4 regions of the Paenibacillus sp. 01T443 genome follow, and region 3 is predicted to be linked to each of the others. Evidence: riboswitches for the same ligand, from Rfam matches in the RefSeq annotation. Region 3 holds a riboswitch; each other region holds the start of a gene.

Region 1 (8,010 bases), on a different contig from region 3:
GGTCATTATTGGTATAAAATCAAAAATAATAAACGAAAGCGTGTTTTTAAATAGACGGATTTTAGCGTTGATAAAGTTCGGAGCTTTCAACATAGGCCGTATATGCACATTTCGCTTCGTTCCTGCATTCTCTTTCATACCGCACGCAGTCATAGCAATTGAGAATTCGATCCAGCGCTTGACTGGCCCCTAACACCTCATCAGATTGGTAGGATTGGCTCATTAATAGCTTATCAACCATTTCCCGCCGCAACAACTCTATCGTTTGCTCTAGCTTGATTTTTTGCTGAAAAATATCTCTACTAATGATGATCTACTCCTCTCTGAGGAAGCCCATTATTCTCGTTATTTGTGAGTAATACCTCACCAAACATATGTTCAAACCTACGTGCCAGTTGGTTAGCTGCCAAATATTCACCATTACGCCTATAGCTATCAGTCAGTAATTGCGCGAGCTCCAACAGCAGGTATTCCAGCCGGCTACGTTCCTGCAGCGCCCAATCATCGTACAAACCCGGCAGCAGCCCTTCAACTGTATAACTAAGCACTTCTTTAATGAGTCTGATTTTCGTTTCTTCATCATTTTCATTACGGGCCTCTTCAAGCAGCAGCATCCAAGCAATAATGTCGCAGTCTATTTCGCCTTGCAGCTGGACATGGCTGCGGTCCGAAAGAATAGGGCTCACGCCATCCGCTTCGAAGAGCGCCTTTAAATGAGAAAGGCTGACCCTAAGCTGGTTGCTTGCTTTGCTTGCTTCAGCCTGCGGCCATAATGCCTCACAAATTTGCGTGCGTGCAGCGTAAGGGTGAAACAATAAATACACCAATAATCTCTTTGCGCTGCGCTGCTGCCAGCCATTCGAAATTTCCCGGCCATTTATACAAACCCGGAAAATTCCGATAAGCCTAACCTCTATCCGTGGAGCTGCTATGCTTGGAATCTCCGTGCTCACTTGGCTGAGCAGCTCAACAATGTCGCTGTTCATAATTCCAAGCTGCGGATTGCCTGCATGAACAGTCTCCCTGCCGCTTAACGGATTAGCATAGAAATCCATTATCTTTCGAGCCGTGTAGATGGGGTTATCTACATGAACCATACTGGCCGCGTTTAAAACAGTAACTGAGCGAGCAGTCGGAATAAATGTAGCCGTTATATCTGACATATAGGAAGGATAGAGAGTATCTTTCTCTCCACCTATAACCATGCAAGGTTTTGTTATTGCAGATAAATCATCCAATGGGCTTGTGGCTGTGAAGAGTAACGCTAAATGAAAGTAAACCTTCATATCGCATTGCCGATAAGCCTCATTAATCCATCCTGCTTCCTCACTGTCCAGAGACAGGCAAGTGACTAGACGAGTCATCTGCTCGCCAAGCTCCGCTGCCCCGCCATTCCCCGCGTAGCCCTGTCGCAGGCTTAAGGAGCGCTTAACAAGCCCCGGGGGATAAAACCCTACCGTTGAAATTAGAACGACTGTCTCCACCCGATCTGGGCGTGTTAATTCATATTTCACAGTTAAGCTGCCGCCAAAGCCATGACCAATCATATGCGCTTTTTCAATACCGCATTCGTGATACAGGTCGTCGAGATCATTGCACAGCAGCTCCCACGTTAATTCAGAGCCATCGTTCAAGCTTTTGCCGTGTCCGCGCAAATCATATCGCAAAACATGATACCGTTCGACAAGCATTAAGACGAGCGGCCTCCAGGTGTGAGCATTCAGACCTAATCCATGTATGAGTACTACGACTTCCGCATTTGGGTTAGACGTACATCTATCGAATTGGTAGAACAAATTAAATATGCCCATAGTCCCCCTACATTGTCACTACTGTATGATTCAGGATAGTTTGTAATGATAGTGTAATGTATATTTTAGTTCTATGGTAGGGGTCTACTAGCTAAATGATATAATTTTTTACAATCTATTAACAATTTTATGAAAAGTGTGTCTGGATAGATAAAAGAAGACCAGCAATGCAGTCTATACGACTGCACCGCTGGCCGTTATTCAAACCTTTTTCTTTTGTTGTACTCTACAAAGGATCGGCAGTTAGCTTAAGACATGCTCTCCGCAATCTCTCTTCCTGCTTCAAGTTCTTTGTTAAACGCGGCCCGGTACTCAGCAATAATATCCGTTTTGTAGCCGTTAGTCGTAAGCGAAGTCGTTGTTTCTGACATAATAATCTCAAACTTTGCAGAGCAGTTGTTAACCTCTTGCAGACCTTTTTCCTTAATCTTAGGTTGATCTGCGGCACTTGCTGCAAGGTATTGCAGACCGATATCCATTAAAGTCGCCTGGCAGCTAGCCTTTAGCGCTGCGAGCTTGGCCTCTGCATTTGCCGTAATTTGCTCATATGTAGGCTTCACGATACCTCCGCCATTACCTGTTCCGCCACCCGTTCCCGGAGGGATAACGCCGCCGCCTTGCTCCGCCCGATAAGCAGCAGACTCACCGCTAACCGTTTTTGTAACCGGATCATATCCGATTTGTGTTCCTACCGACTCCGACAAGAAACGAATCGGCACATAAATGGAACCTTTATACCCAAAAATGGATTGGTCTGCTGGCAAAGCTGCTGCCTTCCCGTCAAATACCAGTGAAGCTTTTATAGACTGAATTGTAATTTCAACACTTAGTTGCGGCTTCTGGCTGCCCGCAGCAGCTAATTGCAGCTGCTTCTTCAGCGCAGCAAGCTCTTTCTCCGTCGGCTCGGAGATTGCAGCCTTTGCACCATCCCAATTCACTGACTTTAGCAGCGCATACGAGATATAACGGATAGGCACATAAGTACGTCCTTCATAAATAAACGAATATTGACCATCAGGCAGCTTAAGCGCTTGTCCGTCAAAGGTTAGCTTTATCGGCTGCGTTTTGATTTTGATACTCGTTGCTGCAGCCGATGCAGCGGTTGCAAGAACAGATGACAGCATCATAATGGCTAGAAAAATAGATAATGCGCGTGACTTTTTCATAGGGCCTCCTCTTTCTAATAGGGCGTGCTAGTTGATAGAATTTGCAATAACAGCGAGTGCGTCAGCTCTTGCCCCAGTCTTTGCACTCTCATATTGCGAGCTCCAATCGGGCAAGGCTTGATTGCTTAAATCCGCTGCCTGATATTCGCTCTGAGCATTGCTAATTAATTGATTAAACTTCGCGTCACAAGCTGCCTCCGCAGAAAAAACCTTGTCCAGGTACTTACTTTGAATCGTCGCAAGCGTCGCTTCTTTATCATTGCTTAGCTCATTCGCAATTTGCTTCACTAAGCTGTTGCTGCTTGCCTGGCAAGAGGACTTAAGCTGCTGCAGCTTAGCATTAACAGAAGCATCAATCTTCTTCTTTTTCTGGGCCTTATCTTCCGAAGTAGTAGATTCTTCCCCTGGCTTCTGGCCCTTGTCTACGTTATCAGACGCAGAAACTGGTGTCAAAGTTGCAGTTGGGCTAGGCTGGATGGCGTCCCCAGGCTGAGCTGATGGAACTAGCTCTGACTCGGGTGTTAGTGTCTGTTCAGCATTAGACGTTTGTTCCGGTTGTTCGCTCGGCCGATCGGTATTCGCTGATGCACCCTCTGCGTTATCAAACTCAGCCGCTTCTTCTAATCGACCATTTAACTCGTCCACCTGGTTTAACTTTGAATAAAGGCTCATGCTTCCATAGATGATTATTCCAATAACTACAATGGCACCAGCAATAATAAACCAAATTTTGTTTGTTTTTTTCATTGTTTTGGTTTCATAGGGGGTTGTAATTAATACATTAATCCGCCATGATTCTCCTTAGCCTTATTTTCAAAAAAATAAGCTGACGCTTGATCGTGACCGTCGTCAGCTTGAGCATATTGCATTAAAATTTATAAGCTGTGCTCCACTTTATAGCTTAAGAGAGCCCGATATTTGCTAGTTTATTTTGGTGATAAACCATTTTCAAATAAATCTCCATACGCTTCTCATCACATAAGCAGCCTTCCCAAAGCCTTTCGTGAAACCCAATACAAAGCAGATGCCATTCACGTACAAGTTGAGTGCGTAAGAACATAGAAAGAACCTCCATTTTCCCACATAAACCTCGACGGGAGGCACGATATTCGGTAGCTGGCTGGCAATCTTCATCAGATAAGCCCCTGTAGCTTTGCGTCACCACTTTTCAATGGTTTTGCCTTTATCGTACGGTTTATGTAGTTGATTTGTTAAGGGTATATAAGGATTTTTGTAATTAGATCCTATTTCAATTATTGTTTGAAGATTGATACCATTCTACGAACTTATGAATCCCATCTTCAAAATGCCATTTAGGATTATATCCTAATACCTGTTTGGCCTTACTAACATCGGCAAATGTCCGATTTACATCACCAGGCTGCATAGGCAATTTATTAATTCCAGCCTTTTTTCCAACTGAATTTTCTATTGCTTCGACCATTCTTTTCAGACTGATGGTGTTCGATTCACCTATATTAAACACTTCGTATTTCTTTTCACCTTCATTTACCCATTCTACAGCCTTAGTAATACCATCAATAATATCCTCTATGTAAGTATAATCTCTCTCCGACGATCCATCTCCATAATAAGGGATAGGCTGTCCCTCAGATATTAACTTAGTAAACTTATGAATAGCAAGGTCGGGTCTTTGTCTTGGGCCATATACCGTAAAAAACCTTAAACATGCCATATTAATATTATATAGACTGTGATAAGTGTGGCATAAAAGCTCTCCGGCCTTTTTCGTTGCTGCATAAGGAGAGATCGGATAATCAACAACATCTTCCTCGGAAAATGGAACTTTCGTGTTATTCCCATATACAGAAGATGAAGACGCAAATACAAAGCTTTTCACATTATGCTTTCTGCTCATTTCTAGTAGGTTTACAGTTCCATTAATATTAACATCGGTATAGAGAACCGGATTCTGAATAGAAGGTCTTACTCCTGCACAAGCTGCAAGGTGTACAATTATATCCACTTGATTCTCATCAAATACTCGATTTAAAAATTCGAGATTTCGAAAATCACCTTCTTCTACTTTATAGCTATCATCAACCAGCTTGAGCTTCTCAACTAATTTTAGTGCTTCCTTAACATTGTTTCTTTTGATTGCTGGATCATAATAGTCATTGAAGCAATCAATATTAATAACCTTATGCCCTTTTTGCAATAACGCTTCGCATAGGTGGGAACCGATAAAGCCTGCTCCTCCTGTAACAACAATTGTAGTCAATATCTGCCCACTCCTTCTTGTTAAGGTACTAACAAATTACAAACAATACATTCAACGGTGTTTAGAAATATCTGTGACCATCATTCAGCAGTTGATAGATTATTCCACACAAGAACGAGTTCTATCTTTTCGATGGATAGCACTTTCTTCAAATCTCTCTATTACAATTCTTTAATCTATGATAAATGGTTAAAATAATCGAATGGGTTGTAATCTCCTAAAACGCCGGTGATATATCCAGTAACAAAAGAAACAATAATAACAACGTATTTCAATATAGTTAGAGGCCTATTACTTTTAAATATCGGATACCATACAAGTATAGGTATCAAAAACCATGAGTTAATAGCAATTCTATCGGAATAAGCAACAAAACCAAGGAGCAAAAATAATGAATTGAACATAACATATATTTTAATTAGCTTTATGTAAGTATCATTTCGATATACGAATTGGTAAAATAATGTACTAACTACTATCCAAAAACCACTAAAAACTAAAAAATCAATTCGATTTACTTTGTTTCCATATTCTGACATAGCCCAACTTCCTGTATATGCATCAATATTGGGTATCAAGTTCCAGATAGGAAGTATCAGTAATTTATTAGTGTTTGTGACAAAAGCCGCAGCTAAAATTGTCCAGATACCAATAAACATTCTAAGCTTTAAATTAATCTTTGATGCGAATAACAAAAGCATGGAAAACGGAGTGCACATCCAGTGGAGAAATGGCGTAATTACTAGAATCGTGTAGTATGTTTTCCCCTTTTCACCTTTCAGCCAGAGCGTAATTGCATACAATAAAAGTGCTATAGCTACTCCCTGTCTGATCGTATTTTGTGTATAGTATATAAAAAAAGGGAAATTTACATACGTAAAAAATACTACAGCAACCTGCCAAGGCAAAAATAACTTGTATAAGCTTTTTATAAATGGAATAGCAAAGAGAACCCAAATAATAAGTAAGAAAATGTAAACATTTTCAGTAAATTGAGCAGTTGTCCATACAATAATATTAAAGAGTTTTTCTCCTCCAAAGTATTGAAATGCATCCATAAAACCAATGTACCGCATTTCCGAGAACACTTTTGTGTACACCATGGTATCACTGTAATCAGTATCTCGAAAAGCGATGTTGACTGAAACTGAAATTAGAAGAAGAAAAAATACAAGTTTGGTGTTAATGTTATTATTAAGCAGCGTTTTTTTGTTTGAATGCGCGAGAAAAAGTACTAGTACCATGGTACAAAGGTTGAAAATCACTGAAACCATTCCCATTCGTTTTTCATTAGTATATCTATACGGTTGCATGTTTAATAGATTACAAATTTAACATCGTTGTCCCAAGAACAATCTTATAACAATCATTTGTCATTATATTAATGGGCACCCTATGCTTTATTAATTAAAGCATGACGTTATACGTTAACGATCAAGATGTCTTAAACGGTGCTTAAAATAAGCTTATCAATTGCGCATTGATTTTAGTACGCGTATTACTGCTAAATGATCCGTTTGACCACCTAACTCACACCATCGAATCAAACCATTCGGTATCTATCGATTAGGGTTGGGTATTCTAGTAAATTTTTTTAATATTTTTGACATTGGTTTAACTACCAACTCTTTCTCGTATGTATTCATCCCTAGATACCACATCGATAAACAAAATATCCCAAAATAAGCTGTTCCACACACTATAAACCATCCGATATTATACAAATCCACATACATAAATAATAATACTCCAAATAATATTGGCGGTAACAATGAAGGTATGAACTTTAATATCTGTTTCCAGAAGTACAACATATCCAGTCCTATTTTTTTATGATAGTACCAATTCATCATTAAACCATTCCCTAACAACAAAGAAAACGCCGTCCCCATCGCGCATCCAACTCCTCCATAAAGTTGACCTAATGGAATACTAACGCAAACATTAACTATTGCAATACATAAATAAACCACTGATCGAAACTTGTGCATATTTTTGGCTTTTTGAATTTCAAGTCCTAGGTTTTGTATTAGTGGTATTGTAACAGGAACTATCAAAAATAATGCTATGTAGTATGAATCACTATAATTGTGTCCAGCCCACATCTGAATAAAAAATTTTCCAAAAAAGATAAGACCAATACAAATAAGTGAAAGCAACATAAACTGTAATCGTCCTACTTTGGCAAGCAAATACGTTAATTGTTTATTATCATTAGTTGAAGCAACCATTCTATTTACCCTAGGTATTAGCACACTAGAGATTGAAGACGCTAATGATAAATAGTAACCATTTAATTGGCCTGCTAGACCATATACCGCAACCGCTACCGTTCCTTGAATCTTGCCTAGGATTAACTTATCTACATTCCAATTAATTTGGTCAATAACCATATTCATAAATATATATGATGAGAATATTGTCATTTCCTTCATTAAACTAAAATCGAATTTCCGAAAAGAAAATTGAATTTTTAATATTTTAAAACAAAAAATGGCATTGCTTATCTCTACAATAAGAATAAGAATTGTTGTCACTACAACCATTCCAATGGACTTATATCCTAACAACAATACTGGAACCATGATAAATGGTGTGACAACTACCTTTATCATATTTAGCGTTTTTTGAAATATATACTTTTCATTCGCAGTAATATGAGAGTTGAAGATACTAAATGGAAATGTAATTGCAACATTAAATACCATTATTGAAATAAGTATTTTTGCTGTAACAAGCTCATTTGCAGTTAGTTTCCCTCCCAATACTAAGTCAATATTTAAAATCATTA
Region 2 (8,010 bases), on a different contig from region 3:
TTGGCGTTATTGGCGGCAAAACAGCTACGACATTAAGTCCGCAAACGAATGCCACTCGCGCAGAAGGAACGGTTATGATTATGCGTTTGCTGCAAAAGGTGAATTTTTTATAATATAATTTAATTCTTAGAAAAAGGCACAACTCGCCATGGAGACGGGTTGTGCCTTTTTTCACTTTTCCATCATAGATAAAATTTATCGTTTAAAATAAAGAGATAACAGTCTTTTATCGTACGTAACTTTTCTACTACTCTTGTAGTCTATAACTATTAGATTAATGGATGGGAGAGTTGCAAATCTAATGGTTAAGTTTCAAAAAATGATAGGACTGCAGTCGGAGAGCTTAGGAAAACGCGTCATAGTCGTTATGTTAGGCGGAGCATTGCTGGTACAGCCCATGGCATCGCTTCTGCCTGGAAGCCTGCAGAAGGCAGCTATAGAGACTACAGAGGCTGCTGCAAGCGATCCCGTGCTTAAGCTATCGCAGCAATCTTATATTACTGCAGGGGCTAAACGACTAGACTACGTATTTCATACAACGCGCGGAAGCGCAAAAGCACAAACCGATGTGCATGTCATTGAGATAGATCTAACGAATCCCTATGTATCTTTAAATGCGATGAGCGGAAAAAATAACAGCATTGGTCAGGTTAATACGATCCTAAATATGACAAAAGAAAGCGGAGCGGTAGCGGCTATCAATGCGGATGTGTTTGTCATGGGCAATGAAGGTGCACCTATGGGTGGCCAGGTCATAAGCGGCATGTTTATGTCGAGTCCTTCGAAGCTGAAAGGGATGTACGCGTTTTCGGTATCAAAGGATCGGAAGCCCATGATCGATAACTATTCTTTTGACGGCATGGTAACAGCGGCGGATGGCTCATCTTTTGAGATAGAAGGTCTTAATCAATCCGCGTATGCTCCCGAAACAACAGGCTCGATCTACAGTCATGTTAATAAAATGTATATATATACAAGTGCATGGGGCGGAACGGAGCGCCCGAAAAATTCAGGCACCACGCCGACGGAGGTATTGGTCCGCAACGGGATGATTGAAGAAATCTCGATAGACAAGGCGATAGCGGGACAAGCGCCGGAAGACGGCTACATACTTCGTACGCACGGCACGGCAGCTGCGTACGTGAAGGAACATCTGCAGGTTGGACAACCGATAACGGCTGATTATTCGCTTGAGTCGCAAACAACGGGAGCGAAAGTTGATCCCTCCTCTTTTGAAATGATGGCCGGGGGACATACGCTGTTAGTTAATGCGGGTGTGGTGGCGCCGTTTTCGCGTGATGTCACCGGTGTCAGCGGATCGTCGTATACATCTCGTTCGGGGGTTGGCTATTCAAAGGACGGAATGAAAGTTTATCTCATCACGAGTGAGCGTTTCGGCGGTAATACAGGGCTCAGCCTGAAAGAGCTTCAACAAGTCATGCTGCAATTGGGTGTATTTAAAGGCGTCAATCTTGATGGCGGCGGCTCAACAACGATGATCGAGCGCCCGCTTGGGGACTTTTCCTTACAGCTGGCCCATTCCACGCAGTATGGTTCAACTCAAAGAAGCGTCGCAAATGGAATTGGCGTATTCACCACGGCTCCAAAAGGAACGTTAAAAGGCATTTCTGTGAGTGGTTCTAAAGCCATGTTCATAGGTCAGAAGTCGTCTTATTTAATAAAAGGTTATGATACGTATTACAATCCTTACGAGGTAGACAACGCTTCTGCGGTATGGAGCTCGGAGAAGGCAATCGGCACTTTCAACGGGAATGAGTTTACAGCGACTAAAGCAGGTAAAACGACGCTTAGCGTGAAGTCCGGGGCTATTACTACCAAGCAGGAAATTGAAGTAATCGGCCAGGATCAAATTGCCTCACTTTCCATTGATACGGCGGCCGGCGTATTGGCAAAAGGAGCCACGATTTCTGTTCCGCTAACCGTTAAGCTCAAAAATGGCACAACGTATAAGTTAAGCGGAGACTCAGTGAAATGGGAGTTTATCGGGTTTACCGCAGTTCAAAATGGCGACAGCGTAACCGTACAATCGGTGAATGCGGGAACATCCACAGGTTATGCGATCGCGCGTTATGATGGTTTTCCAGCCATGATCCCCTTTACGCAGGGCGAAGCGGTTAAGACCTTCGAGGATTTCGAGAAATCAACGTATCCGATCACTTCCCAGATCACGCCCGCAACGACAGTGGGCAGCGTGAGCTTGGTAGCAGACTTCCCGGGACAAACCTCTGCAAAGGCTTTGAAATTGGATTATGATTTCACGAACGGTACGGGAACGAAAGCCTCTTACGCCGTGTTTAATACAAATGGCCGTGCAATAGAGGGCTCTCCTACGTCAATGACGGTTGACCTTTACGGAGATAACAGCCTGAACTGGGTACGCGCAGAGTTTGTCGATGCCGATGGGAAAGCCCATCTTCTTGATCTGGCTAAACAGCTGGACTTTAGCGGATGGAAAAACGTAAAGGTAAATCTATCGTCCGCAGGGATGAAATTCCCGGTTAAACTAAAGCGGATCTACGTTGTAACCATTGCGGAAGGCCAGGATGAGCGGTCGTCTTCAGGTGCAATCGGACTAGACAACATGAAGCTGCAATATCCGCCTTCGGTAACGGTAGATACAAACACGAAGGTCGAAATGACTGTAGGTAAAACAACGGCTATGGTTAATGGAAAAGCGATAAAGCTGGATTCAGCACCGCTCGTGCTGAACGGGATAACCTTCGTACCGGTTCGATTTGTATCGGATGCTATGGGCTCACGTCTGTTATTTGATGGAAATACGGGTCAGGTCACGGTGCTGCGAGGCAATAAGCTGATGGAAATGACTCTAGGTAAAAAGGATCTCATTTTAAACGGCGTACGGCAAAGCTCAGAGGTAACGCCGATTATCCGAAATAACCGCACGTTGATCCCGGTACGCCTATTTTCCGAAAAATTAGGTCTAAAGGTGGGTTACGACGGAAAAACGAAAAAGATTACCATCGATTAACGATGGACGAATGATATCCAATCTGTGGTATGATAGAGTAGATTAACCTTTAATACAGAAAGGTTGCCGATCTACAGTGGACCACCTTACAGGCGATATAAATCGTGTAATCAAAAATGCTATCGAAGTCATGGAAGACAGCAAATATCAAATTTATGAAATATGTGAATCAGCGCGCACGGAGATGGAGTCTTTGGAGCAGGAGCTTGAAATCGTTCTTCAAGAAACAGTGAAGACGATTGATAAGGTCGATCAGCTAGAGCAGGACTACCGCCGTGCGCGGATAAGGCTGACGGAGGTTAGCCGGGATTTTGTACGCTACAAGGAAGAAGACATTAAGTCTGCTTATGAGAAAGCCACCCAGATCCAGCTGGATCTGATGGTATACCGCGAGAAGGAGTCTTACCTGAAGGCACGTCGCGACGATTTGCAAAAACGTGTCCGTAATGTAGAAAACTCCATTGAACGGGCTGAAACAATCGCATCGCAAATAAATGTTGTGCTTGAATATTTAGCGGGGGATTTGAACCAGGTTACCCGTATTATTGAATCTGCCAAAACCAGGCAGCTGCTGGGTCTGAAAATTATATTAGCGCAGGAGGAAGAGCGTAAGCGGATCGCTAGGGAAATCCATGACGGACCGGCTCAATCACTCGCTAATATCGTGCTTCGAACAGAAATCGCTGAGCGAATGCTTATCAAGCAGGAATTTGTGATGGTACAGGAAGAATTAGTAGATTTGAAAGGGCAGGTGCGCTCCGGACTAGAGGAGATACGCAAAATTATATTTAATTTGCGTCCGATGGCTTTGGATGATTTGGGACTTGTGCCGACTCTTCGGAAATTCACGCAGGATTTTGAAGAGAAAACAAAAATACATACCGTGTTCGAGCTTATTGGCAAAGAGGCTAGAATGCCATCGGCAATGGAAGCGGCGATTTACCGTTTAGTTCAGGAAGCTTTTTCTAATGCACTTAAGCATGCGAGCGCTACCCATGTCTCACTCGAAATTAACTATCGGCCACAGCATATTTCACTCGTTATTCAAGACAACGGCGTTGGTTTTCACAGCCAACTCATTGAGCAGGATGCTAGTCGAAACGCGCATTTTGGATTGGTGGGGATGAGAGAACGGATTGAACTGATAGAGGGAAGGATGGATATAGACTCAAATCCCGGTAGAGGGACGAAAATTATAATAGATATACCAACTACTGCCGAATCTAGAAAGGAGTAAGATGATGATGATCCAGAAAACTGCAAGCAATGTGAGTACAATCAAAATTTTACTTGCGGATGACCACCAGCTGTTTCGTGAAGGTCTTAAGCGGATTCTAAATATGGAAGACGATCTTGAGGTCATTGGCGAGTGCGGGGACGGCATTCAAGTGTTAGAGTTTTGTAATCATACGATTCCAGAAATCGTTTTGATGGATATCAATATGCCAATCGAGAACGGCGTTGTCACGACAGAACGTTTGAAGAGCATGTTTCCTGACGTAAAGGTTATCATTCTATCTATTCATGATGATGAGAGCTATGTGTTTGAAACGCTTCGAAAAGGGGCAACCGGCTATTTGCTGAAGGATATGGAGGCTGAATCGCTGATTAATGCTATTCGCTCCGTCGTTCAAGGCCATGCCTACATCCATCCTAAAGTAACTGGCAAGCTGATCAATCAGCTTCGCCGTATGACTTATTTAGACGAGATGGGAATCGTTTCAGGCGCAGCAGCCGCCCAAGAGCCGGGAGTGAAATTCGTTGCAGGCGATGAGAGCCCGTTAACACGCCGTGAGGCGGAGGTTCTTAGATTAATGGCCGAGGGCAAAAGCAATAAGCTGATTGGGGAGTTTTTGTTTATCAGCGAAAAAACGGTAAAAAACCATGTGAGCAGCATTTTGCAAAAGATGGAAGTAGACGACCGTACTCAAGCCGTTATTCAGTCCATTAAATATGGCTGGGTGACCTTGTAATCATTATTAATTGCAGAGCAAAATCCCGTATCTTCTGATGCGGGATTTTTTTGTATATAAGAATACAAGAAAATGATGCTAAACCACAGTGAATGAGAAGCACTCCGAGGCTGCTCATAACGCAGCGCCGGAGCACGAGGGAAAGAGACTTTATTTTCTTTGTCTTTGCTTACGAAGCGAGATAAAGCCGGCTGTAAGCGCAAAGGCACCGATTAAATAATAAGGAGTCGGGCTGGAATCGCCGGTTTTCGGAAGCGTAGCCAGCGGAACTTGCTCATCCTGGGAATCGATAACGGTATCAACTTCGGAATCGATCTCTCCGCCTATGCCTCCGATTGGGGGTTCCTCATCGTCAATTTCAATTAAGGGCGTTACTTCGGGCGATGGCGAGACGGTCGGTGATGAGGTTGCTGTTGTAGTAGGCGTCACAGTAGGCGTAGACGATGGTGTGGTTTCAGGTGTAGATGAAGGCGTAGACGATGGTGTCGTTTCAGGTGTAGATGAAGGAGTGGACGATGGTGTGGTTTCAGGTGTAGATGAAGGCGTAGACGATGGTGTCGTTTCAGGCGTAGATGAAGGTGTAGACGATGGTGTCGTTTCAGGTGTAGATGAAGGCGTAGACGATGGTGTCGTTTCAGGTGTAGATGAAGGTGTAGACGATGGTGTGGATTCAGGTGTAGATGAAGGTGTAGATGATGGTGTGGTTTCAGGTGTAGATGTAGGTGTTGGCGTTGGTGTAGGAGTCGGTGTTGGCGTCGGCTCCGTGCAAGTGTTTTGAAGCTTTAGCTTCCAGGCTTTAATTTTGTCGCCGTGGGCGCCAACGCCTAACTGGGTAATCAGATCACCGCTATAAATGTCCAGCTGATAAGGAAGACATACCGGAATGTCAATGGTGATGGAATAGCTGCCAGCCTTCGGATATACAATGGACGGCCCATCAAAATACACTTGTTTGAGGTAAGGTATTGTCGTATCGCCTGGACCTGGAGTCCAGTCAGCAGGGCCCGCATAGGAGGAGAAGCTTACTCTTACGCAATCCTGTGTGGTCCTAAAGGACGCAGTCGCCGTGCCGTCGCCATTGTCTACGATATTGGTTTGGTTTGCTAAGACATGATCCCGGTTGGATGAGTAGCTCTCGCAGGTGTTCTCAATTAAGGGGTCTGCTAAAGTCGCACCTCCATTATCCTGACCTTCGGCCATAACAAGAGAACCAAGCGCTAAGGAAAAAATCAAGATCAGGGCCATGCTTAAAGAAAGCTGCTTTTTAAAATAACGCATCATTCACTCTCCTCTTAGATAGGTAGTGGGTTCTAAGAGGGCCGGTTACACTATTAGCTCCATATAATCCAAGTGTCCATATGCAGATTATACTTCATCGCTTCCCTAGCTATTCTGAAAATGTGTAAGACGCCGCTTCCTTTCCATTCGCGTGCATATCTTATATATGCAAGGATACGTAGTAAAATGATAACATATATTGTAAATTGCTCAAGGGTGTTTCTTTGTCGGAATTTGACTATTAATAATCGAGAGAAAAGACCTTTTTGATACAACATACATTTTTCGCCTTGTCCTCCCATTGCGGAACCAGTGGGCTCTTCCTAGCATATAGTGTCACAAAGAGGAGGTGGCCGCCATGTTTGAGCTTCTACTTTTGGTTATTGGCATTTATGCCGTGGCTGCATTGTCGGTGCATCTGGCTTATCGGATTCGGCGAGGAAGGCAGCAATCCAGCAAACATTACGTACTTGTTGCGGGCGTTCGGCAAAAAAATATGGAATGGTATGTGCGCTCGTTGTTTTCTTTTTCGCGGCGGATGGGCAAGGATGTTCGGTTGACGATTGTCGACCACGGGGTAACGGATGAAACGCTTGCTATTGTTGAGCGCTTATCGAGAGACGGCAAGGAAGTCAGGGTGCATGCCAAAGGGTCGGAACCTCTAACCGAAAACGAGGATAGTAAGCGTTCGCAAACGAAAGCTGTGGATGGTACCCAACTGCTGTGGCTGCTTCAGGCAGAAGGAATCGTATCGAATGCAGACCACGCGGTGCTGATTGATTTGCAAAACCCGTCGGATTTGTCGAAAATGCCATTTTAGTATATAATTTGCCGTAATTGAATATTCGGAGTGAAGCACACTCAATGACGCATTCTGCGTGGTTGGGTGTGCTTTTTTTTATATATAAGACTTTATAAGTTTTTACTTATAAATCTGCTTATATATCTCCGCGAAACGAGCTTTTGCCGACAAAAGACGGCTACAGCCGTTTATGCTTGTGTTCATTTATAAGAATTTATACGTTTCGTTTATAAATGAAAAGCGCCGGATGATGAAGGAACAGAGGGGGAAGGAAGATGAAGGCTCAGGTGTATGTTGTAAAGGTACGCGGATGCTGGCAGGCACGCGCGACGATTCAAGCAGCTCTGGATAAGCATTTCTGGATGAACGGCGATTTCGGTGAGGCGGGCTGTCTGAATGAGAAAACTGCGGATACAGGCTGGCTGCTGCTTGAAGCGCTGCCGCTTGGTGATGCTTGCCTTGTGGTGGAGCTTTGGGAAGCAGCGATGAAGCGAAAACGCGGGAAAATCGTGCATTTAGAGCAGTATATCTTCGATGAGGGAAGGTCGGATATCGGCTGCGATGCGTTGGAGCTGCTGATGGCTTGTGCGAAGGAGGCGAAGAGAAATGCGCAAAATGAAGAAGGGACAGCAGGTTCTGGCCAGTGGTGGCGGATTGGAAGCCGGACAAAGCGGCAAACGGGGCTGGGCATAGAGGGTTTGCTAGGTTTGGCTGAGCGGTGGGATCGGCCAAAGGGGGAGATCAAAAGCGCAGCGGAGCTGGGAGAAACCACGGCTGGAACTAAGCGTGCAGCGGAGCTGAGAGAAATCGCGGCGGGGGCGAGCCGTGCGGTGGAGCTGGGAGAAATCGCGGCAGGGGCGAGCCGTGCCGCGGACATGCTGCAGGGACGTGCGCTGTTGCGAAGCGAGGCGCACGCCCTGCTCTCTGGCGCAGGCGGGCCCGGTGCC
Region 3 (8,010 bases):
GAACCGCTCCTCCAGCATGACGGCGTCTTGCAGCCTTGAGATGCGGTATGTCCGCTTCTCTCCGCCCGCTTCGCCGATCAAATACCAAACGCTTCGTTTGGCAACGAGACCCAGCGGATGGACAATTCGCTCGGCTATGCCGTCCTCGCGCGGATACCGGAGCCGCAGCAGCTTCTCTTCCCATACCGCCTCCTGCACAATCGCCAAGAACGGCTGTGACTCCTGCACTTGATGCCAGCCCGCTCCGTCGATATGAATCTTTTGCCTAGCGAGTGCCGCGCCCCTGCTAACATCAACGGGTGCAGCCGCGAGCAGCTTCTGGATGGCGGCATCGTAGTGTTTCGCGATCCCTAAATCATCCAGCAAGACGGATTGATTCGCCAAAAGGACCGAAACAAGCTCATCCGCCTGCATGCCGGTCAAATTTGTCCGGTAGCCCTCCGATAAAACCCAGCCTCCATGCAGCCCTCTCTCCGCATAGACGGGAACGCCCGCCTCGCACAGCGATTCCATGTCGCGGATAATCGTCCGCTCGGATACCTCCAGCTTCTCGGCTAGCGCTTTTGAAGTCATTTTCCCATTATTCTGCATCAATAATACGATCGCGATTAACCTACTTGCCCGCATTCCCCCCGCCTCCTTCATCCTTGTCCGTCACATTGTTTATTTCATTCTAGCATGAATATATGACAGTAGCTGTCGTATATCGTTTGCTAAACTGACAAAGAGTAAACAACAGAAATAAGACAGGAGAGATACGATGAAGCCATTACACGGTAAAATAGCGGTAGTTGCCGGATCGACACGCGGAGCCGGCCGCGGCATTGCAGCAAGCTTAGGTGAAGCTGGCGCAACGGTATATTGTACGGGCAGGAGCATTCGCGGGCAGGCTTCGGACCTGAACCGGGCAGAAACAATTGAAGAAACGGCTGAACTCGTCACAGCAAAAGGCGGCATCGGCATTCCAGTCAGAGTCGACCATACGGTAGAGGCGGAGGTTCAGGCTTTATTCGAGCAAATCAATAAAGAACAAAATGGTCAGCTTGATATCCTTGTCAACAATATTTGGGGCGGCGAGCAGCTGACGGAATGGAAAAAGCCATTTTGGGAGCATTCCTTGAGCAAGGGGCTGCTTATGCAGGAGCGTGCCGTAAAAGCGCATCTCATTACGAGCTACTATGGAGCACCGCTCATGGTGAAGAGAGAGAGAGGGCTGATTATTGAAGTCACCGACGGAATCGATTACCGGTACCGCGGAAGCTTATTTTACAGCTTGGCCAAAATCTCGCCCATCCATCTTGCGGCAGCGATGGCAGCGGATCTAAAACCGCACGAGGTATCCGCCGTTGCCGTAACGCCTGGCTTTCTCCGCTCGGAAGAAATGCTGGAGCACTTTGGCGTTACGGAAGCCACCTGGCTTGACGCCGTGCATAGCGGCATACCCGATGCCGAGCATTTCGCCCAATCCGAAACGCCTTATTTCATCGGCCGCGGAGTTGCTGCGCTTGCAGCAAAAAAAGACCTCATGGAGAGGTCTGGGCAGGTGTTCTCAAGCTGGCAGCTGTCCGATGAATTCGACATCATGGATGTCGATGGCAGACAGCCGCACTGGGGGAATTATGCGAAGCAGCATGGCTTCCTGTAGCGTAACCTTTAACCGTTAACGACCTCGCCGCCGTTAATGTGCATGATTTGGCCGGACATGTAGCTGGAATCGTCGCAACCGAGGTAGACGTAAGCAGCCGCTAGCTCATGCGGCTGCCCAGGCCGCTTCATCGGCGTATCAGAGCCAAACGTCGCTACCGCCTGATCATCGAACGTTGAGGGGATGAGCGGCGTCCAGATCGGTCCGGGAGCTACGCCGTTTACGCGGATGCCCTGCTCTGCTACATTCACAGCCAGCGCTCTTGTAAAAGATACGATAGCACCCTTCGTCGCCGAGTAATCGATCAGCGTTGGGTTACCGCGGTAAGCCGTGATCGACGTGGTATTAATGATGGAGCTGGATGCCTTTAGATGCGGCAGAGCAACAATCGTTAGGTAAAACATGCTGAAGACATTCGTTCGGAACGTAGACACCAGCTGCTCAGACGTAATGTCCTCGAGCTTCTGCTGAACATGCTGCTCCGCTGCGTTGTTTACCAAAATATCAAGCTTGCCGAATTCGTTTATGGTCTGTTCAACAACGCTCTTACAGAACGACTCGTCTCCTACATCGCCGGGAATCAGCAAACATTTCACGCCCGCTTTCTCCACGACCTCCTTCGTCTTCTTCGCATCCTCATGCTCATTCAAATAAACGATCGCAACATCGGCGCCTTCCTTGGCATAAGCAACGGCTACCGCTCTGCCGATACCGCTGTCACCTCCCGTAATGATCGCGGTTTTGCCCTTCAGCTTTCCTGCCGCTTTATACGAGTCAGACTCGTAGATAGGAAGCGGATTCATTTCAGATTCAATACCCGGTTGACGGTTTTGGTGCTGCGGCGGGTTCACTTGTTTTTTCGATGCGGAATTTGGCATGCTGGATCAGCTCCTTATATTTTTTCCATAAAAGATCTCGTCCATTTCGGTCTTCAATCTTCTCGTAATTTCCTCTTGCTCCTTCACGGACAGCGTATCCTTCGTATAGCCGAACAAATAATTGTTCAGGTCAAACTGCTTCAGCTTGCATTTGGTATGAAATACATTCTCCTGATAAATGTTGACGTCGATCATGTCATACAAAAGGCACTCTTCCTTCGGTATGTAATTTTGGATCGAGTTAATGTCATGATCAATAAACAGCTTATGCCCGTTTATGTCACGAGTGAATCCTCGCACCCGGTAATCGAGCGTCATAATGTCGGTATCAAAGGAATGGATCAAATAATTCAGCGCTTTAAGCGGTGAAATCTCGCCGCAGGTAGACACATCAATGTCTGCGCGGAACGTGCTGATCCCTTCATTCGGATGGTATTCCGGATACGTATGAACCGTTATATGGCTTTTATCCAAATGCATCACAACGGTATCAGGCAGCGGGCCCGGCGATTCCTCAAACGAATCATTTGGACCGCCTGCTACGGGCCCTTCCGATACAAGCAAGGTGACACTGGCGCCCTGCGGCTCATAATCCTGTTTGGCGATATTGAGCACATGAGCTCCTATAATATCGGATACCGTATTTAAAATTTTGGTCAGCCTATCTGAATTGTATTGCTCGTCGATATAGGCGAGATAGGCTTTGCGCTCTTCCTTTGTTCTGGTATAACAGACATCATACATATTAAAGCTGAGTGACTTCGTTAAGTTATTGAAGCCATGCAGTTGAATTCGTTGTTCCGGCGTTAATTTCAAGTGCACACTCCTCCTTTTCAATAACTACTATCTCCTTTTACCCAAAGACCGATGCGGCAAAACTGCTAATCGCAATAAAAAAAGCATTTCACGCTCGGTTTTAGCCGAACGCAAAATGCTTTAATTGAGTTTTTTCAATTCCTTGATACGGAGAACGGGATCGCCCACGTAAATTTGTGTTTGAGGCATAACGCCGTCGCGCTGCTTAATCGCAAGAATATTTAACGCATTAACAAGCTCGTTATGCTCCTTCTCCTTCATCTGGAACTGCACACCGTATTCATAGATATCATTCTCCACTTCATTGAACCAAACGATAAAGCCGTACAGCACATACATTTGATTAGCAATTTGAGTTTTGAACATCAGCAGAATATCGCTGTTAACCGGCAGCTTAACACCTACCATAAATCTTAAGCCGCCTGGCCCGATATTTCTAACGAGCACCTCTGTGCTTCCAAGCCTTACGCTTCTGCCCTTAAACATAGTAATCGTCATTTCTGCCAACAAACAATGCTTAAGCTCAATCCGGAAGTACTGCCGGCGATTAACGATCGGCTGCTTGCTTTGATTTAGCGAGGCCGGCTTCATCAACGATTTATTTTTCAATAGCTGTACAATGCTTTCCGCCTCTACCGGCCGGCTAAAGTAATAGCCTTGAATCTCGTCACAATGCTGCTCCCGCAAATAGTTGAATTGCGCCTCATTCTCGACGCCCTCTGCCACAACCTGCATGTTAAGCTCCCCTGCCAAACGAATGATGCATTCGATAATGCTCTTATTGCACGGCTCCGTCAACATCTCATCTACAAAGGACCTGTCGATTTTAATCGTGTGGAGCGCTAGACGTTTCAATAAATAAAGGGAAGAATATCCAGTTCCAAAATCATCGAGCGAAACCTTGATCTTTCTCTTCCTCAGCTCGAGCAGCAGCTCGGTCACGATCTTCTCGTTGCTAATAAAAGAGCTCTCCGTAATTTCAATTTCCAGTCTGTCTGGAGACAAGCCCGTTTCCGCCACGATTTGATCAATCGTCTGCAAAATATTTTGCTTCAGCAGCTGCTGAACCGAGAAATTAACCGATATAGTTACTGGAGGCAGGCCCATGCTCTGCCAGCGCTTGTTCTGCATGCAGGCTTCGCGCAGCACCCATTCCCCAATGGGAACGATGAGCCCCGTTTCCTCAGCGATCGGAATAAATTCTGTCGGCGACACCAGCCCCCAATCCGGATGATTCCAGCGCAGCAGCGCCTCTACGCCGACGATTTCCATCGTTTGCGCGTGTACGCGAGGCATATAATGAAGGAACAGCTCCCCTTTATCAAGCGCTTTACGCAGGTCATTGCTAAGGGAAAACAATTTAAATGATTGCACATTTAACGAAGAAGAGTAGCTTTGCGACTGGTCTCTCCCTCTGGATTTGGCAAAATAAAGAGCGGCGTCAGCGTTTTTCATCAATGACTCCACTGAGTTACCATCCTCAGGCGATTGACTGATTCCAATGCTTGCCGTGACATTCAGCTCGTACCCTTCAACAACACATTGTTCCTTAATAAGATTAATAATATGGTCCGCCATATGCGTTACATCGCTTTGCTTTTGTACGTTGGAAATAATAAAGGCAAATTCATCTCCGCCAATCCGGTAGGCTGCTTGTCCGTCACCTTGCTTGCATCTCAGCCTATTTGCGATTTGCTTGAGCAGAGCGTCACCAATCGGATGTCCTAGCGTGTCATTCACGTATTTGAAGCGATCCAAATCAATGAGCATAATCGCCAGCTTTTGTTTGAAATAGTCACTTACTCTGAGCTGTTTGTCCAGCTGCTCTTCGAACATTCTGCGATTCGGCAGCTCCGTTAAATAATCATGGTAAGCCAAATGGTGATTGAGCTCCTGCGCCTTGCTCCGTTCTGTAATGTCCATAACAATGCCCACAATCGCTTTCTCACCCATGTGGGTAACACGGTTGTAATGAACCTCGCAATGAATGACAGTGCCATCCTTTTTAATTGCCCGATGACAAAAATTCGGAATATACTCTCCTTCCGTAAGCTGCATAACCTGGGATACAACGGCTTCCCGATCATCCGGATGGACAGCCTTCTCTACCTCTACGCCGACTAGCGTATCATAGTCCAGCATCTTATCAAGCTGCTCGTTTGTATAAACAAACCTTTCCCTTTGCGCAACAAAAATACCGACGATGGATTGTTCCAAAATACTTCGATATTTGAGTTCCGCTTCTATAAGAGATCGTTCAATCATCTTTTTTTGCGTAATATCCTTGGCGATGCCATAAATGCCGATCAGTTCTTGATTAACGATAATCGGAATGTTCGTTACGTTAACCTCAATGATCTGCCCGCTTTTGGTTATGCCCGTCGTATCGTAATTTTGAGGAGTAAGCGTATTCACAGTTTCCTCAAAATGAAAAATCGTCCGCTCCAAGCTATTTTCTTCCACAAAATGATGGAAACTCCCGTGCATAATCTCATCCCGCGCATAACCAAACATTTGCTCAAGCGATGCGTTGCAAGACATAAACTGGCCATTCAAGTCAAACGAGAAGACCGCATCCGGGTTATTCTCGAATATGGATATGTAATGCTGCTCTTCGACCGTCAATCGATGCTGCAGTTTTTTCGTTTCCGTTACGTCCTGGATTGTGCCTACGGTCAATACCACTTCATTGTCCTCACCGAGGACAAACGTTATATTTTCTATTACATCTCTTATTTCGCCGTTCGGGCGAACGATCCGATACTCGCTGACGCTCTCTGTTTTTTGTTCTACCGAAGCATAAAACTGCCGTTCGACCCGCTCCCGGTCGTCGGGATGGATAAAATCAAAAAAGTCATCCTGCTTCAACGTGAAATCCGAGCTCATTCCATATATCGCAAACATTTGGTTCGACCAGGATGCTTGATTGCGAATATGGTCGAATTCCCAATAGCCTAAATTTGCTATTTTCTGAACGATTTCAAAGCTGTTATCATTCCCACGATAACGTTTAATATTTTGTTCCATCTTTAATATCCCTTCCTATGTATAACGTTTGCGGTAACCTGATGTGACTAGGAGGAGGATATTAATAATCACTCATCCTTTTGGCAACCCAGCCACCTTTGGAAGCTTTCCTTTAGGTCTGTAGGCTTTGCGTCATTGTCTTTCGACAAGTTTGCTTTTTACTAGGACTTTTTACATATATGATTATTTCACAATATACTGCTATATGCTATGTCCAATTTTCAATAAAACCGAGCAGCACCAAAAAACCTCCCGGTACAGGAGGTCAAATGGGATGATTATGTTTTACAGGCGCGGATCGATTTCCTTCTCTTTGGCAACCTCGAACAATAGATTGGCCACGGCTCCCATGTATCCTTCATTGTCCGGTGCAATGTCCGCAAAGGGAACAGCGAGTATGCTTTGCCCCAGCCGATACTCGTTCAAAGATGTTCGAAGTTTCATATTGATGCTTTTCTGCTTGATCAGCTTATTGTACTTATGCGGAAAGCGATAATCATAGCCGTATATGATCGACATATAGTCTTTATTACGCACCTTCATATAAGGAACCGTATAGGGCTCTAGTACCTCAGGCTTAATGACGACGCCCTCCATATGGTTATCTACCGTAAGCGTTTGGAAATACTTCTCCGCTTGATCGAAGCTTTCCGGATCAGACAGCGAAAGCATGATGAAAGGATCATCTGAGACGAAACGGTACATTTCCGATGTCTTCCAATCCGGAAGCGTTTCCCTTCCGTCCGCATATACAATTTTGAGCAGTGAGAACGGTTTGTATTCCAGCTCGCCTGGCTCTGCGTAAAGCTCTAGCTGCTTCTTGTAAGTTTCATATGCCACTAGATGCTCATCTAATGGTACATGCTTCTCCAATACCGTATGGACATGCTTATAATTCTGATAGACGGTCAGGCCGTATTTTTCATTCAGCGCCGATTTGCTAAGCTGATACTGATCCTTCTCAAAGCCGCTAGTCTTATATTCCTGCGAGAGCTTCGAGAAAGCTTCCTCGAACCCGTTCGCTTTTAGAAAAGCCAGCTCTGTTTCAAGCGCCTTCTCAATCGGCTTGAACTGGCGATCGATAAGCCCTTCCCCAAGCGCCTGCCAAGGCAGCAGCTCACCATCTAGAAGCAGCATCGTGATGTCGTTTTCCTTCATATAATTCCCGAATCTTTGCAGCAGCCTCTCATACACAGCCGACAGGTCAACCTTATTGACTTTGTACCCATTGCGGCTAACCGCAAAACATTGATCTGCGTCAGCATGCAAATAGACATTGCATCTGGATCCCATGTATTTGGGTTGAAGCACAACCTCCTTCACACCGCGCTCCGCAAAATAGTCCAGACCTTTCCGCAGCGACTCGAGCTCCTGGGCAGCTTCATCCTTATCCGCCGGCGACATCGTGCCAGATATAAAGTTGATCTTATGGCCCCCGCTGTACTGCAATCTGCGAGCCGATTCATCGTCCAGCTCCTGCAGCGACACCTTGCGCTCTTCCTTAAACAGTGTATGCAGCTCGTCACTCATCGCCTGATGCGCCGATTTTTGCGATTTGAAAAACGGCTTCGCTGAAAGCATAACCGAGGTCAGCAGGTTGCCGTGCACCGCGCCGGAATCGAGATGGATTTTATTCTTAATCCG
Region 4 (8,010 bases), on a different contig from region 3:
CAGCAGCTCCTTGGCAGCTGCAGAGATTTGGACCTCGTCCTTCTGCTTTGCCTTTTCCGCTGCGCCTACCCGTGCATCTTTTTGCTTCTGATAGGGATTAACCGCACCAATTCGATTCGTCTCGTTTATTTTCATTTTATCCACCTCATTATCTACAGGAACTAAAAAAGCCGATTACCTTTACAAGTATTATCGGCTTCAGTCAAGTGAAATTTTATAGTCAAGGAAATATTAGAGAAAATTCATTTATCTTTGTATCTGTTTAATCCTTTGTATACGCCAGTCGGATTTAAAGCGCTTTTCAGTTCATCTTTCTTCGCTATATCCTGGAACATTTGCTTCTTATCCTTCTCAATTCGTTGGCGGCAGGTGTCGCAAAGATGATGGTCGCGAATAAGAGTGCCGCAGGATTCACAAGGGTAGGACATGTTAGGAGCATTCATTATGGAGATACGGCCTTCGCGAATGAATTTCGTAATTTGCTTGATCGATACGCCTGTAGCGTCTGCTACCTCTGTGATAATGGAGCCCTTATATTCACGCAAATAGTTTGCGCAAAGTTCGTACTCTTTATCAATATCACGCATGCACGTCGGGCATACGTCTCTAAAGTTTTTGGCAAAAAGCTTACCGCAGCGAGGACAATTATCCAAGTTCATCGCTCTGAGCCCCCCTATTTATCGCTATATACTGTCTAGTATGTATATTCTAATCGAAAACGCTAACAATTTCACTATGAATCTATACTTTCACTCGTGTTGCATTAATATTTTCCGATAGTGGCTACGAATTATAAATGCCGAAAAAAATCAGCGGCTGTTTTCTCGGTAGTATACCGGGAAGCAGCCGCTGCATTGAAGCCTTTTTATAGTTATCTTCTTGACGGGGATATGACCGCAGAACGGTCTTTTTTACGGTTATCGTCTTCACGATCATCGTTGTCACTATCATGATCGTCGCGATCATCGTCTTTATAACCACCTTTGATGCCTGTTAGATCAGTCTGGACCTTCACCTTTTTTTGCGCAACGACAAGGTTACCATTTACATAGCCTCGGAATTCAAGCGTTACCTCACTGGTCTTCCAGTCGAAGTCGGACCGCTCAAATTTAAAGTGTCCCAATTTGGCCATCATGTAGTATCCTTTGTTATCGTTCAGCGCTTGAACCCCATTTACCGTCGCCGTATCCAGGACAATGCCGGAACCGTTCAGCCAATCCGGCAGATTAACTTGAACCGTAAACACGCCCTTATTGCCCTTAATGACATGCGGCAATACTTCCATAGTTGCCTCAATATAGACCGTTATCTGTTTCTGAATCGTAGTAATAAGACCCGCAGCATCCGTCACTGTAACAGTAACATTATAATCACCCGGTTTATTTAACGTCATCGAGGAACCGTTTGCTGCGATTGTTCCTGCAGCTGAATCTGGTCCGATAATAACCATCTGCTCAAAAACAATGCCTGACAACTCATCAGTTGCAGTATACACAAGCGGTAATACAGTGCCAAGCTTGTACTCGGCTTGCATATCCATCGCAATAGCCGGAGCCGTTTTGTCGATCTTCACTTCAATCGTATTGGTAATCTCGATATTTCCCGCGATATCAACGGAATAAAATGTAATTCTATGAATGCCTTCCTCGTTAACCTTTACAGCAGTTCCTTCGGTATAGTCCGAACCGTTTACAGCGTATAACGTTTGTACGACTCCGCTTAGCGTATCGGCCGCACTCAATTTCACAGTTACTTCTTCCTTAGACCATGCCGTTGATGCGTCTGTCGTGGTAATAGGAGCCGTACGATCAATTTTCACTTCGACCATTTTGACTTCTTCCACATTGCCTGCTTGATCTACTGAGTAGAAGGAAATGTTGTTGATTCCTTCCTCGTCTACGTTGAAAGAGATACCTTCCTCATACTCCGAACCATTAATAGCATAAAAAGTTTTATTTGCTCCGCTTTGAGTGTCCTCGGTGTGCAAATTAACAGTCACTGGTTCCTTGAACCAGCCTTCCGAAGCGTCAGACGTGGTGACAGGAGCTGTTCGATCAATTTTCACTTCAACCGTTTTCGCCTCTTCCACATTACCCGCTTCATCAACAGAGTAGAAGGAAACTTGATTGATGCCTTCCTTATCTACATTAAATGAAGCACCTTCCGCATAGTCCGTACCGTTAATCGAATAGAAGGTTTTAGCCGTACCACTTTGGGTATCGTAGGCGTTTAAATTTACAGTGACCGATTCTCTCAACCAGCCGTGAATTGGTGAAACCTCGGTTATCGGTGCTATTTTATCAATTTTGATATCGATCGTTTGAGCAACCTCGATGTTACCTACTTTATCAACCGAATAGAATGAAATATGGTTGACGCCTTCTTCCGTGACATTCAACGATGCTCCGTTTACATAATCTCCATTATTCAGCGAGTAGTACGTATTTGCGACCCCTGTTTCATTGTCGGTTGCCGTCAATACGACAACAGTGCTTTGGTTCATCCAGCTTGTTGGCGCATTTGCCGTCGTGACCGGCGCCTCTGTGTCGACAATAAGCTTCGCCAATACGGTGTTAGAGTTACTTGATTCACCAAATGAATTACTATACGAAGTTACGACATATTCATGGTTCGCATAGGACAAATCAGAAACCGTATATGATAGATTATTAACATTCTGTACTAGAAGTACCGGCTCACCATTGATTATTTCGTATATATTGTATCCGTTGGCATAAGTTATAAAATCCCAGGAGATCTGTGCGCTCGTTGGAGTGAGCACCTTCAGACTGGCAATCGGCGGCAACATTTCCGGATATATGATATTCTCAGTGATCCTGTTGGATGTAACTGACTCTCCAAATCGCGAGCTAAAAGCAGTCATCTCATAGGAGTGAATATCCTCCGTCATATTATAAACGTTTGTCGTCAACCCTTTTCCCGTGTAGATTAATTGTCTTTCACCATTCTTAACTGCGTAGACATGATACTCGTTGGCCCAAGTAACCCCTTTCCATGACAGCATGATATTGTTGGCGTTAAACACGGCTGCTGTTAGAGTTGGAGCCTGTACGACTGGCCAAACCAACGCAAATTCTACTTTACTCGCGTTGGGTGATTCACCGAATCTGTTGCTTACAGAATGCACCTCGTATACATAATCACTCTCTGGCATATTGGTCTGCGTTACCGACCTGCCGGTGACTGTCTTAACTAGACTCTTTTGGCCTTCTACAATCTGATAAACATTGTAAGATGTTGCATATGCGGAAGCATCCCATCTTAAGACGATGTCATTCCCGTTTGCAATGCTGTTCGTAAAATTAACCGGAGCCTGCATCGTTGGGAAAATGATTGTAAAAGAAACGTCGCTTCCTTCTGTGGAATCCCCAAATCTGTCGCTGTAAGAGTAAACCTGGAACGTGTGCTCACCCTCCCCCATGTTGGCGAACACCGAGGATGTGCCGGTTACCGTTTTTTGCAAAACACGTTCTCTACCAATAATCTCGTAAATTTTATAATCGGTTGCGTAGTTGGCCGCTGTCCATTTTAACGTAATATCGTTACCGTTTGACAGAGTTTGCGTCAAATTCGTCGGTGGCTGCATAAGCTGCTCCTGCACGGTTAAGGAAAGACTGCTGCCTTCTAAAGATTCGCCAAAGCGCGTGCTTACAGAATGAACAACATACGTGTGTTCACCTACCGGAACCTTGGCGATTGTTACACTCAAAGCCGTAACTGTATTTTTAAGCACTGGCTGACCGTCTACAATTTCATACACCTTATAATTATTCGCATATGGCACTGCTGTCCAGGTCAAAACGACATCATTACCGTTTTGGACTTTGGAGGCGAAATTGACGGGGGCTTCCATCGTCGGGTGAATCAATGCGATGATAGCTTCAGCTCCTTCCGGAGACTCTCCCAAAAGCGTTGAAAAGGAGTGGACAACGTAATGGTAGTCGCCCGAAGGCAGGTTAGTATAGGTGACATTTGTTTTCGTCACTGTGCTTTTCAATACTTTCTCACCATCTATAAGCTGGTAGATTTTATAGCTCGCGGCGTAAGGAACCGCTGTCCATTTCAAGGCAATGTCATTGCCGTTATTAATACTCTGAGTCAGACCTGACGGCGTTTCCATCGTTTGTCCGTTCATGGTGACAGTTACTGAACTTCCATTCGATGACTCTCCGAATCTTGCGGAGAAGGAGTGAACTTCATATGAATACTCGCCTGGCTGTACGTTGGAATAGGTTACTGTCGTTCCTGTTATCGTACTTTTTAATACCTTTTCCCCATCAATAATTTGGTAAACCTTATAGCTGGCTGCGTACTCAGCGGCAGTCCAGCTCAAGCTAAAGCTGGTAGCGCTTTTGATTGTTTGTGTCACATTCTCCGGTGCTTGCATAATCGGAAAAATGACAGCTACTGAAACCCGGGTGCCCTCAACTGATTCCCCGAAACGGGCTGAGTTAGCATGCACCTCGTACGTGTAATCACCCGCTGGCATATTAGCAAATGCGGCTGTAGTAGGGGACACTGTTCTTTTCAAAACCTTTTGTCCATCGACAATTTGGTAGATCTTGTAGTCGTCCGCATTCGCGACGCTTTCCCAACTCAAGTAAATATCATTACCATTCTTCAATTCGTATGCTGCACTGCTCGGCTTATCCATAGTCACTTGCTCAATAGTGAGTGAGACCTGGCTGCCTTCCGCGGATTCACCAAAGCGGTCGCTATATGCGTGTACCGTATAGACATAGTCTCCGGGAGCCATTTTCGCATATGTAATCGTTGTTTTGGTGATTGTGCTTTTCAGAACCTTTTCACCGTTAATCACTTCATAAACGTTATATTGGGTGGCATTTGCCACAGCATCCCAGCTTAAAACAATATCATTGATATTCTGAAGCTTAAAAGTATAATTAGTCGGAGCCGTCATAGTCACAGTGCCCACGGTGACGGAAAGTTGGCTTCCCCCGGCAGATTCCCCGAATCTTTCACTGTAGGAACGCACCTCATAAATGTAATCACCCGCCGGCATATTGCTCAGCTTACTGCTGGTTCCAGTAACCGTACTACGCAAGCTAGGCTCGCCATCAACGATTTGATAGATTCTATAGGCCGTTGCATAGCTGACAGCAGACCAGTTCAGATCCACGTCACTGCCGTTTGTTACCGTGAATGACAGGTTGTTTGGAGCGGTCATAACCGGATAAACCACCTGAATTTCTATAGGTGATGATATCGGAGATTCACCGTACAGAGCGTTAGCAGCCGAAACTGCATATTTGTATATTCCTTCTGAAGCATTGGTGATGGTATAGCTCCGTCCGGTGCCGGAATAAATAAGTACTTGCTGCCCATCTTCTGCGATTTTGTACAAATTATAGCTTCCAGCGTATGCTGAAGCTGTCCATCTCAGTGCAATGTCATTACCATTTGGCAGTGTATTCGTCAAACTTTCGGGTGCTTGCATATCCGGATAAACAATATCAACAGCAACCGGTGCGCTTGGACCTGATTCACCTGTTTCACTAAGTGTCGATACGGCGTAGCTATAAGACCCTTCCGGCAAATTGCTAGCCTGGTAAGTGGTATTGGCCACGGTACCAAGCATTCTAAGTTGACCTTCCGATATTTCATAAATATTGTAGCCCGTGGCCCCCGTGACTGCTGACCAAGTTAGTCTTACATTCTCTGGCGCCAACAAATTCGTTGTAAGGTTGCTTGGCGGTAGCATTGTGCTATCCGTCGAAGCAGCCACCCTTCCCATTGGAATCGCCAGCTGTACCAAAAGCATCAATGCGACTAGTAAAGATAAGAGCTTGGAAGAACGTTTTATCATGATTAAGTCCTGCCTCTCATAGTGAAAAGAGGAAAATAGTCCAAAAAAAAGAGAACCTCTGACAAGGTTCACTAGCATTAAGGGCTATGATTCCTTGTGGTAACCGGCTGCCTTTCAAGTAACTAAAAAAATACTTGGGTAAGGCCCATGGCTTTGCGTCTCATAGTTTCCTATGATTTGCCCCTTCACATAGTATATTATGAGTGTATTATAATCCCATTGGCCCATAAGCGTTAATAGGTCTAAAGTAATATATTATGTCATTTTTCTGCAAGTTCCTGGGTTACGCTATTATTTTCATTAGTTAATAAGAAGGTCAATTTGACACAAAACAAACAAATTAGGACCTTGCCCATGTCAACACGTATATTTCAAGTGGAAGCTCCGCATGCTGGCTGAGTGCCTGCGAGCAAGCCTCCACCGTGCTTCCTGTCGTATAAATATCATCGATCAATAGAACACGAAGCGCTTTGCGTGTCGGAGAAGGATGTTTGAGGTCTTTTACTCCATTCGTATGCAGCTTGTGAAACTCGGCTGGATTGCTAGTAAAAAGATATCTTGTATCGCGCATTCTCTCAGAGCGCGTCTTGAAGCTTTGTTTCTCGGAATGACGAGAACGGACGAGCAGCTGCTTAAGCGGCAAATGATAGCGCTGCGCAACCCGACCTGCCAGCTGCTCTGCCTGATTAAAGCCCCGATCGGCCTCTCGTTCCGCGCTGACAGGCACATAGGTTACGGCATCCCAGTGTTCGGTCATCCTTATTTTCAATTTAGATTCTCGACTATTGGGTGCGTTAGTCCGCTGAACAATTTCGGCTGTCAAAGCCTCGAAAGCAGGCAGCAGCATGTCGCCAAGCAATGGAGCAAGCTGCTCGTTTCCCCGATATTTGTATAGAGCGAGCATCGCTCGCATCGTTTGATTATAGTGAACCGCGCTGCGGTTGCACACAAAAGAGCCATGCGGACTGCGTATGCAGTCCTCGCAGGGAATGCCGCGCCCGCATCTAGTACAGGCGATGCGGGTGAGCCACGGTATTGCGGAGAGGCACGCTCCGCAAAGGGATTGCCGAAGCTGGGGAGTCAGCTTCGCGGGGCTGCTGCTGTCCGCGCTGCGAGAGCCGGTTTGCGGTTTGCCGCATAGGAGACATGCGGCAGTCCGCGGTGCGAGCAGCTGCGCGGCTCCGGCGAAGGCGGATTGCAGTCGCCGGAGCCAGTCTTGGGGCGGGACTGTCATTTGGGCGAGCCTCCTTTGGTTGCGGAGAGCAGATAGCCCTGCTTGCGAGCCATTCGGTTCATGCTTTGGATATGATGTACGGCTTGCAGCTGCGCTCGATTGCGTTCTCGGCTGCAGAAATAGACCTGCCCAAACGGATCCTCAGCCGATCTTCCTGCCCTTCCTGCCATTTGCACCAAGGAAGCTTCGTCAAAGAGCCGACCATCTGCATCTAGGATATAAACATCGCTTTTGGGAATGGTTACCCCTCTCTCTAATATGGTAGTCGTGACAAGCACGCGAATCTCCCTCGCCCGAAAACGCTGAACCTTCGCCGACCGCTCCGCATCCTGCGAGGAGGTAGCAGCAACAGCAGCGTGAGACAGAACTATGCGCAGCAGGGCTGCCATCGGTTCTGTCTGTGCAATCTGCTGTACGAACACAAACAGCTGGGCGCCGCGAACAAGCGATGCCTGCATGGCCGCCAGCAGCTTTGTCGGCAATTTGTGTTGCTGCAGCATTTGCTTCACTATCGGTGTTTGAATAAGCCTCGGAACCGGCAGCGGATGACGGTGATAGCGCACAGGCACCCTTGCATGCGGAAGCCTCCCGCGTTTCGCTGCCCGCTGCAAATCGCTTGGCGGCGTAGCCGACAATAACAGGCGAGCTGCGCCCGGCGCACAGCTTTTATCCGCCGCAAAATGAAGGAGTGGATCGCCCGCAAACGGAAACGCATCAAGCTCATCGACCACGACGAGATCAAAACCTTGATAAAAGCGCAGCAGTTGATGCGTGGTAGCCAGCGTAATGTCACCGTTTTCCCAGCGCTGCTCACTGCCCCCGTATAACGTGACTACAGTAGCTCCTGGAAACGCTTTGCGGATTCGCGGGTCAAGCTCAATGACGACATCGCGGCGCGGCGTTGCGATCAGTGCCTTTCCGCCCCGCA

What was found. Region 3 has a riboswitch for cyclic di-GMP ahead of AC1DLI_RS12240 (EAL domain-containing protein). Riboswitches for the same ligand answer to the same signal wherever they lie in the genome.
Region 1: another riboswitch for cyclic di-GMP. It lies ahead of AC1DLI_RS09985 (hypothetical protein); the one in region 3 lies ahead of AC1DLI_RS12240 (EAL domain-containing protein).
Region 2: another riboswitch for cyclic di-GMP. It lies ahead of AC1DLI_RS06535 (LPXTG cell wall anchor domain-containing protein); the one in region 3 lies ahead of AC1DLI_RS12240 (EAL domain-containing protein).
Region 4: another riboswitch for cyclic di-GMP. It lies ahead of AC1DLI_RS06515 (OmpL47-type beta-barrel domain-containing protein); the one in region 3 lies ahead of AC1DLI_RS12240 (EAL domain-containing protein).

The regions. Positions count from the first base shown of each region.
Region 1 covers NZ_JBFTPE010000005.1:523,838-531,847, forward strand. Annotated here, with positions in the region: gene AC1DLI_RS09970 (aspartyl-phosphate phosphatase Spo0E family protein) at 62-313, opposite strand; gene AC1DLI_RS09975 (alpha/beta fold hydrolase) at 303-1,811, opposite strand; gene AC1DLI_RS09980 (stalk domain-containing protein) at 2,060-2,977, opposite strand; gene AC1DLI_RS09985 (hypothetical protein) at 3,005-3,724, opposite strand; cyclic di-GMP riboswitch class I at 4,086-4,169, opposite strand; gene AC1DLI_RS09990 (GDP-mannose 4,6-dehydratase) at 4,227-5,219, opposite strand; gene AC1DLI_RS09995 (EpsG family protein) at 5,396-6,532, opposite strand; gene AC1DLI_RS10000 (oligosaccharide flippase family protein) at 6,779-8,010, opposite strand, start outside.
Region 2 covers NZ_JBFTPE010000004.1:73,233-81,242, reverse strand. Annotated here, with positions in the region: gene AC1DLI_RS06555 (Ig-like domain-containing protein) at 1-113, shown strand, start outside; gene AC1DLI_RS06550 (stalk domain-containing protein) at 302-3,010, shown strand; gene AC1DLI_RS06545 (sensor histidine kinase) at 3,087-4,247, shown strand; gene AC1DLI_RS06540 (response regulator) at 4,255-4,983, shown strand; gene AC1DLI_RS06535 (LPXTG cell wall anchor domain-containing protein) at 5,134-6,261, opposite strand; cyclic di-GMP riboswitch class II at 6,292-6,375, opposite strand; gene AC1DLI_RS06530 (hypothetical protein) at 6,620-7,081, shown strand; gene AC1DLI_RS06525 (ATP-dependent helicase ComFA) at 7,339-8,010, shown strand, end outside.
Region 3 covers NZ_JBFTPE010000006.1:308,244-316,253, forward strand. Annotated here, with positions in the region: gene AC1DLI_RS12220 (helix-turn-helix transcriptional regulator) at 1-627, opposite strand, end outside; gene AC1DLI_RS12225 (SDR family oxidoreductase) at 761-1,645, shown strand; gene AC1DLI_RS12230 (SDR family oxidoreductase) at 1,654-2,523, opposite strand; gene speD (adenosylmethionine decarboxylase) at 2,530-3,339, opposite strand; gene AC1DLI_RS12240 (EAL domain-containing protein) at 3,460-6,366, opposite strand; cyclic di-GMP riboswitch class I at 6,446-6,532, opposite strand; gene AC1DLI_RS12245 (metallophosphoesterase) at 6,652-8,010, opposite strand, start outside.
Region 4 covers NZ_JBFTPE010000004.1:64,688-72,697, forward strand. Annotated here, with positions in the region: gene flgM (flagellar biosynthesis anti-sigma factor FlgM) at 1-135, opposite strand, end outside; gene AC1DLI_RS06510 (TIGR03826 family flagellar region protein) at 243-659, opposite strand; gene AC1DLI_RS06515 (OmpL47-type beta-barrel domain-containing protein) at 872-5,848, opposite strand; cyclic di-GMP riboswitch class I at 5,944-6,040, opposite strand; gene AC1DLI_RS06520 (ComF family protein) at 6,189-7,082, opposite strand; gene AC1DLI_RS06525 (ATP-dependent helicase ComFA) at 7,079-8,010, opposite strand, start outside.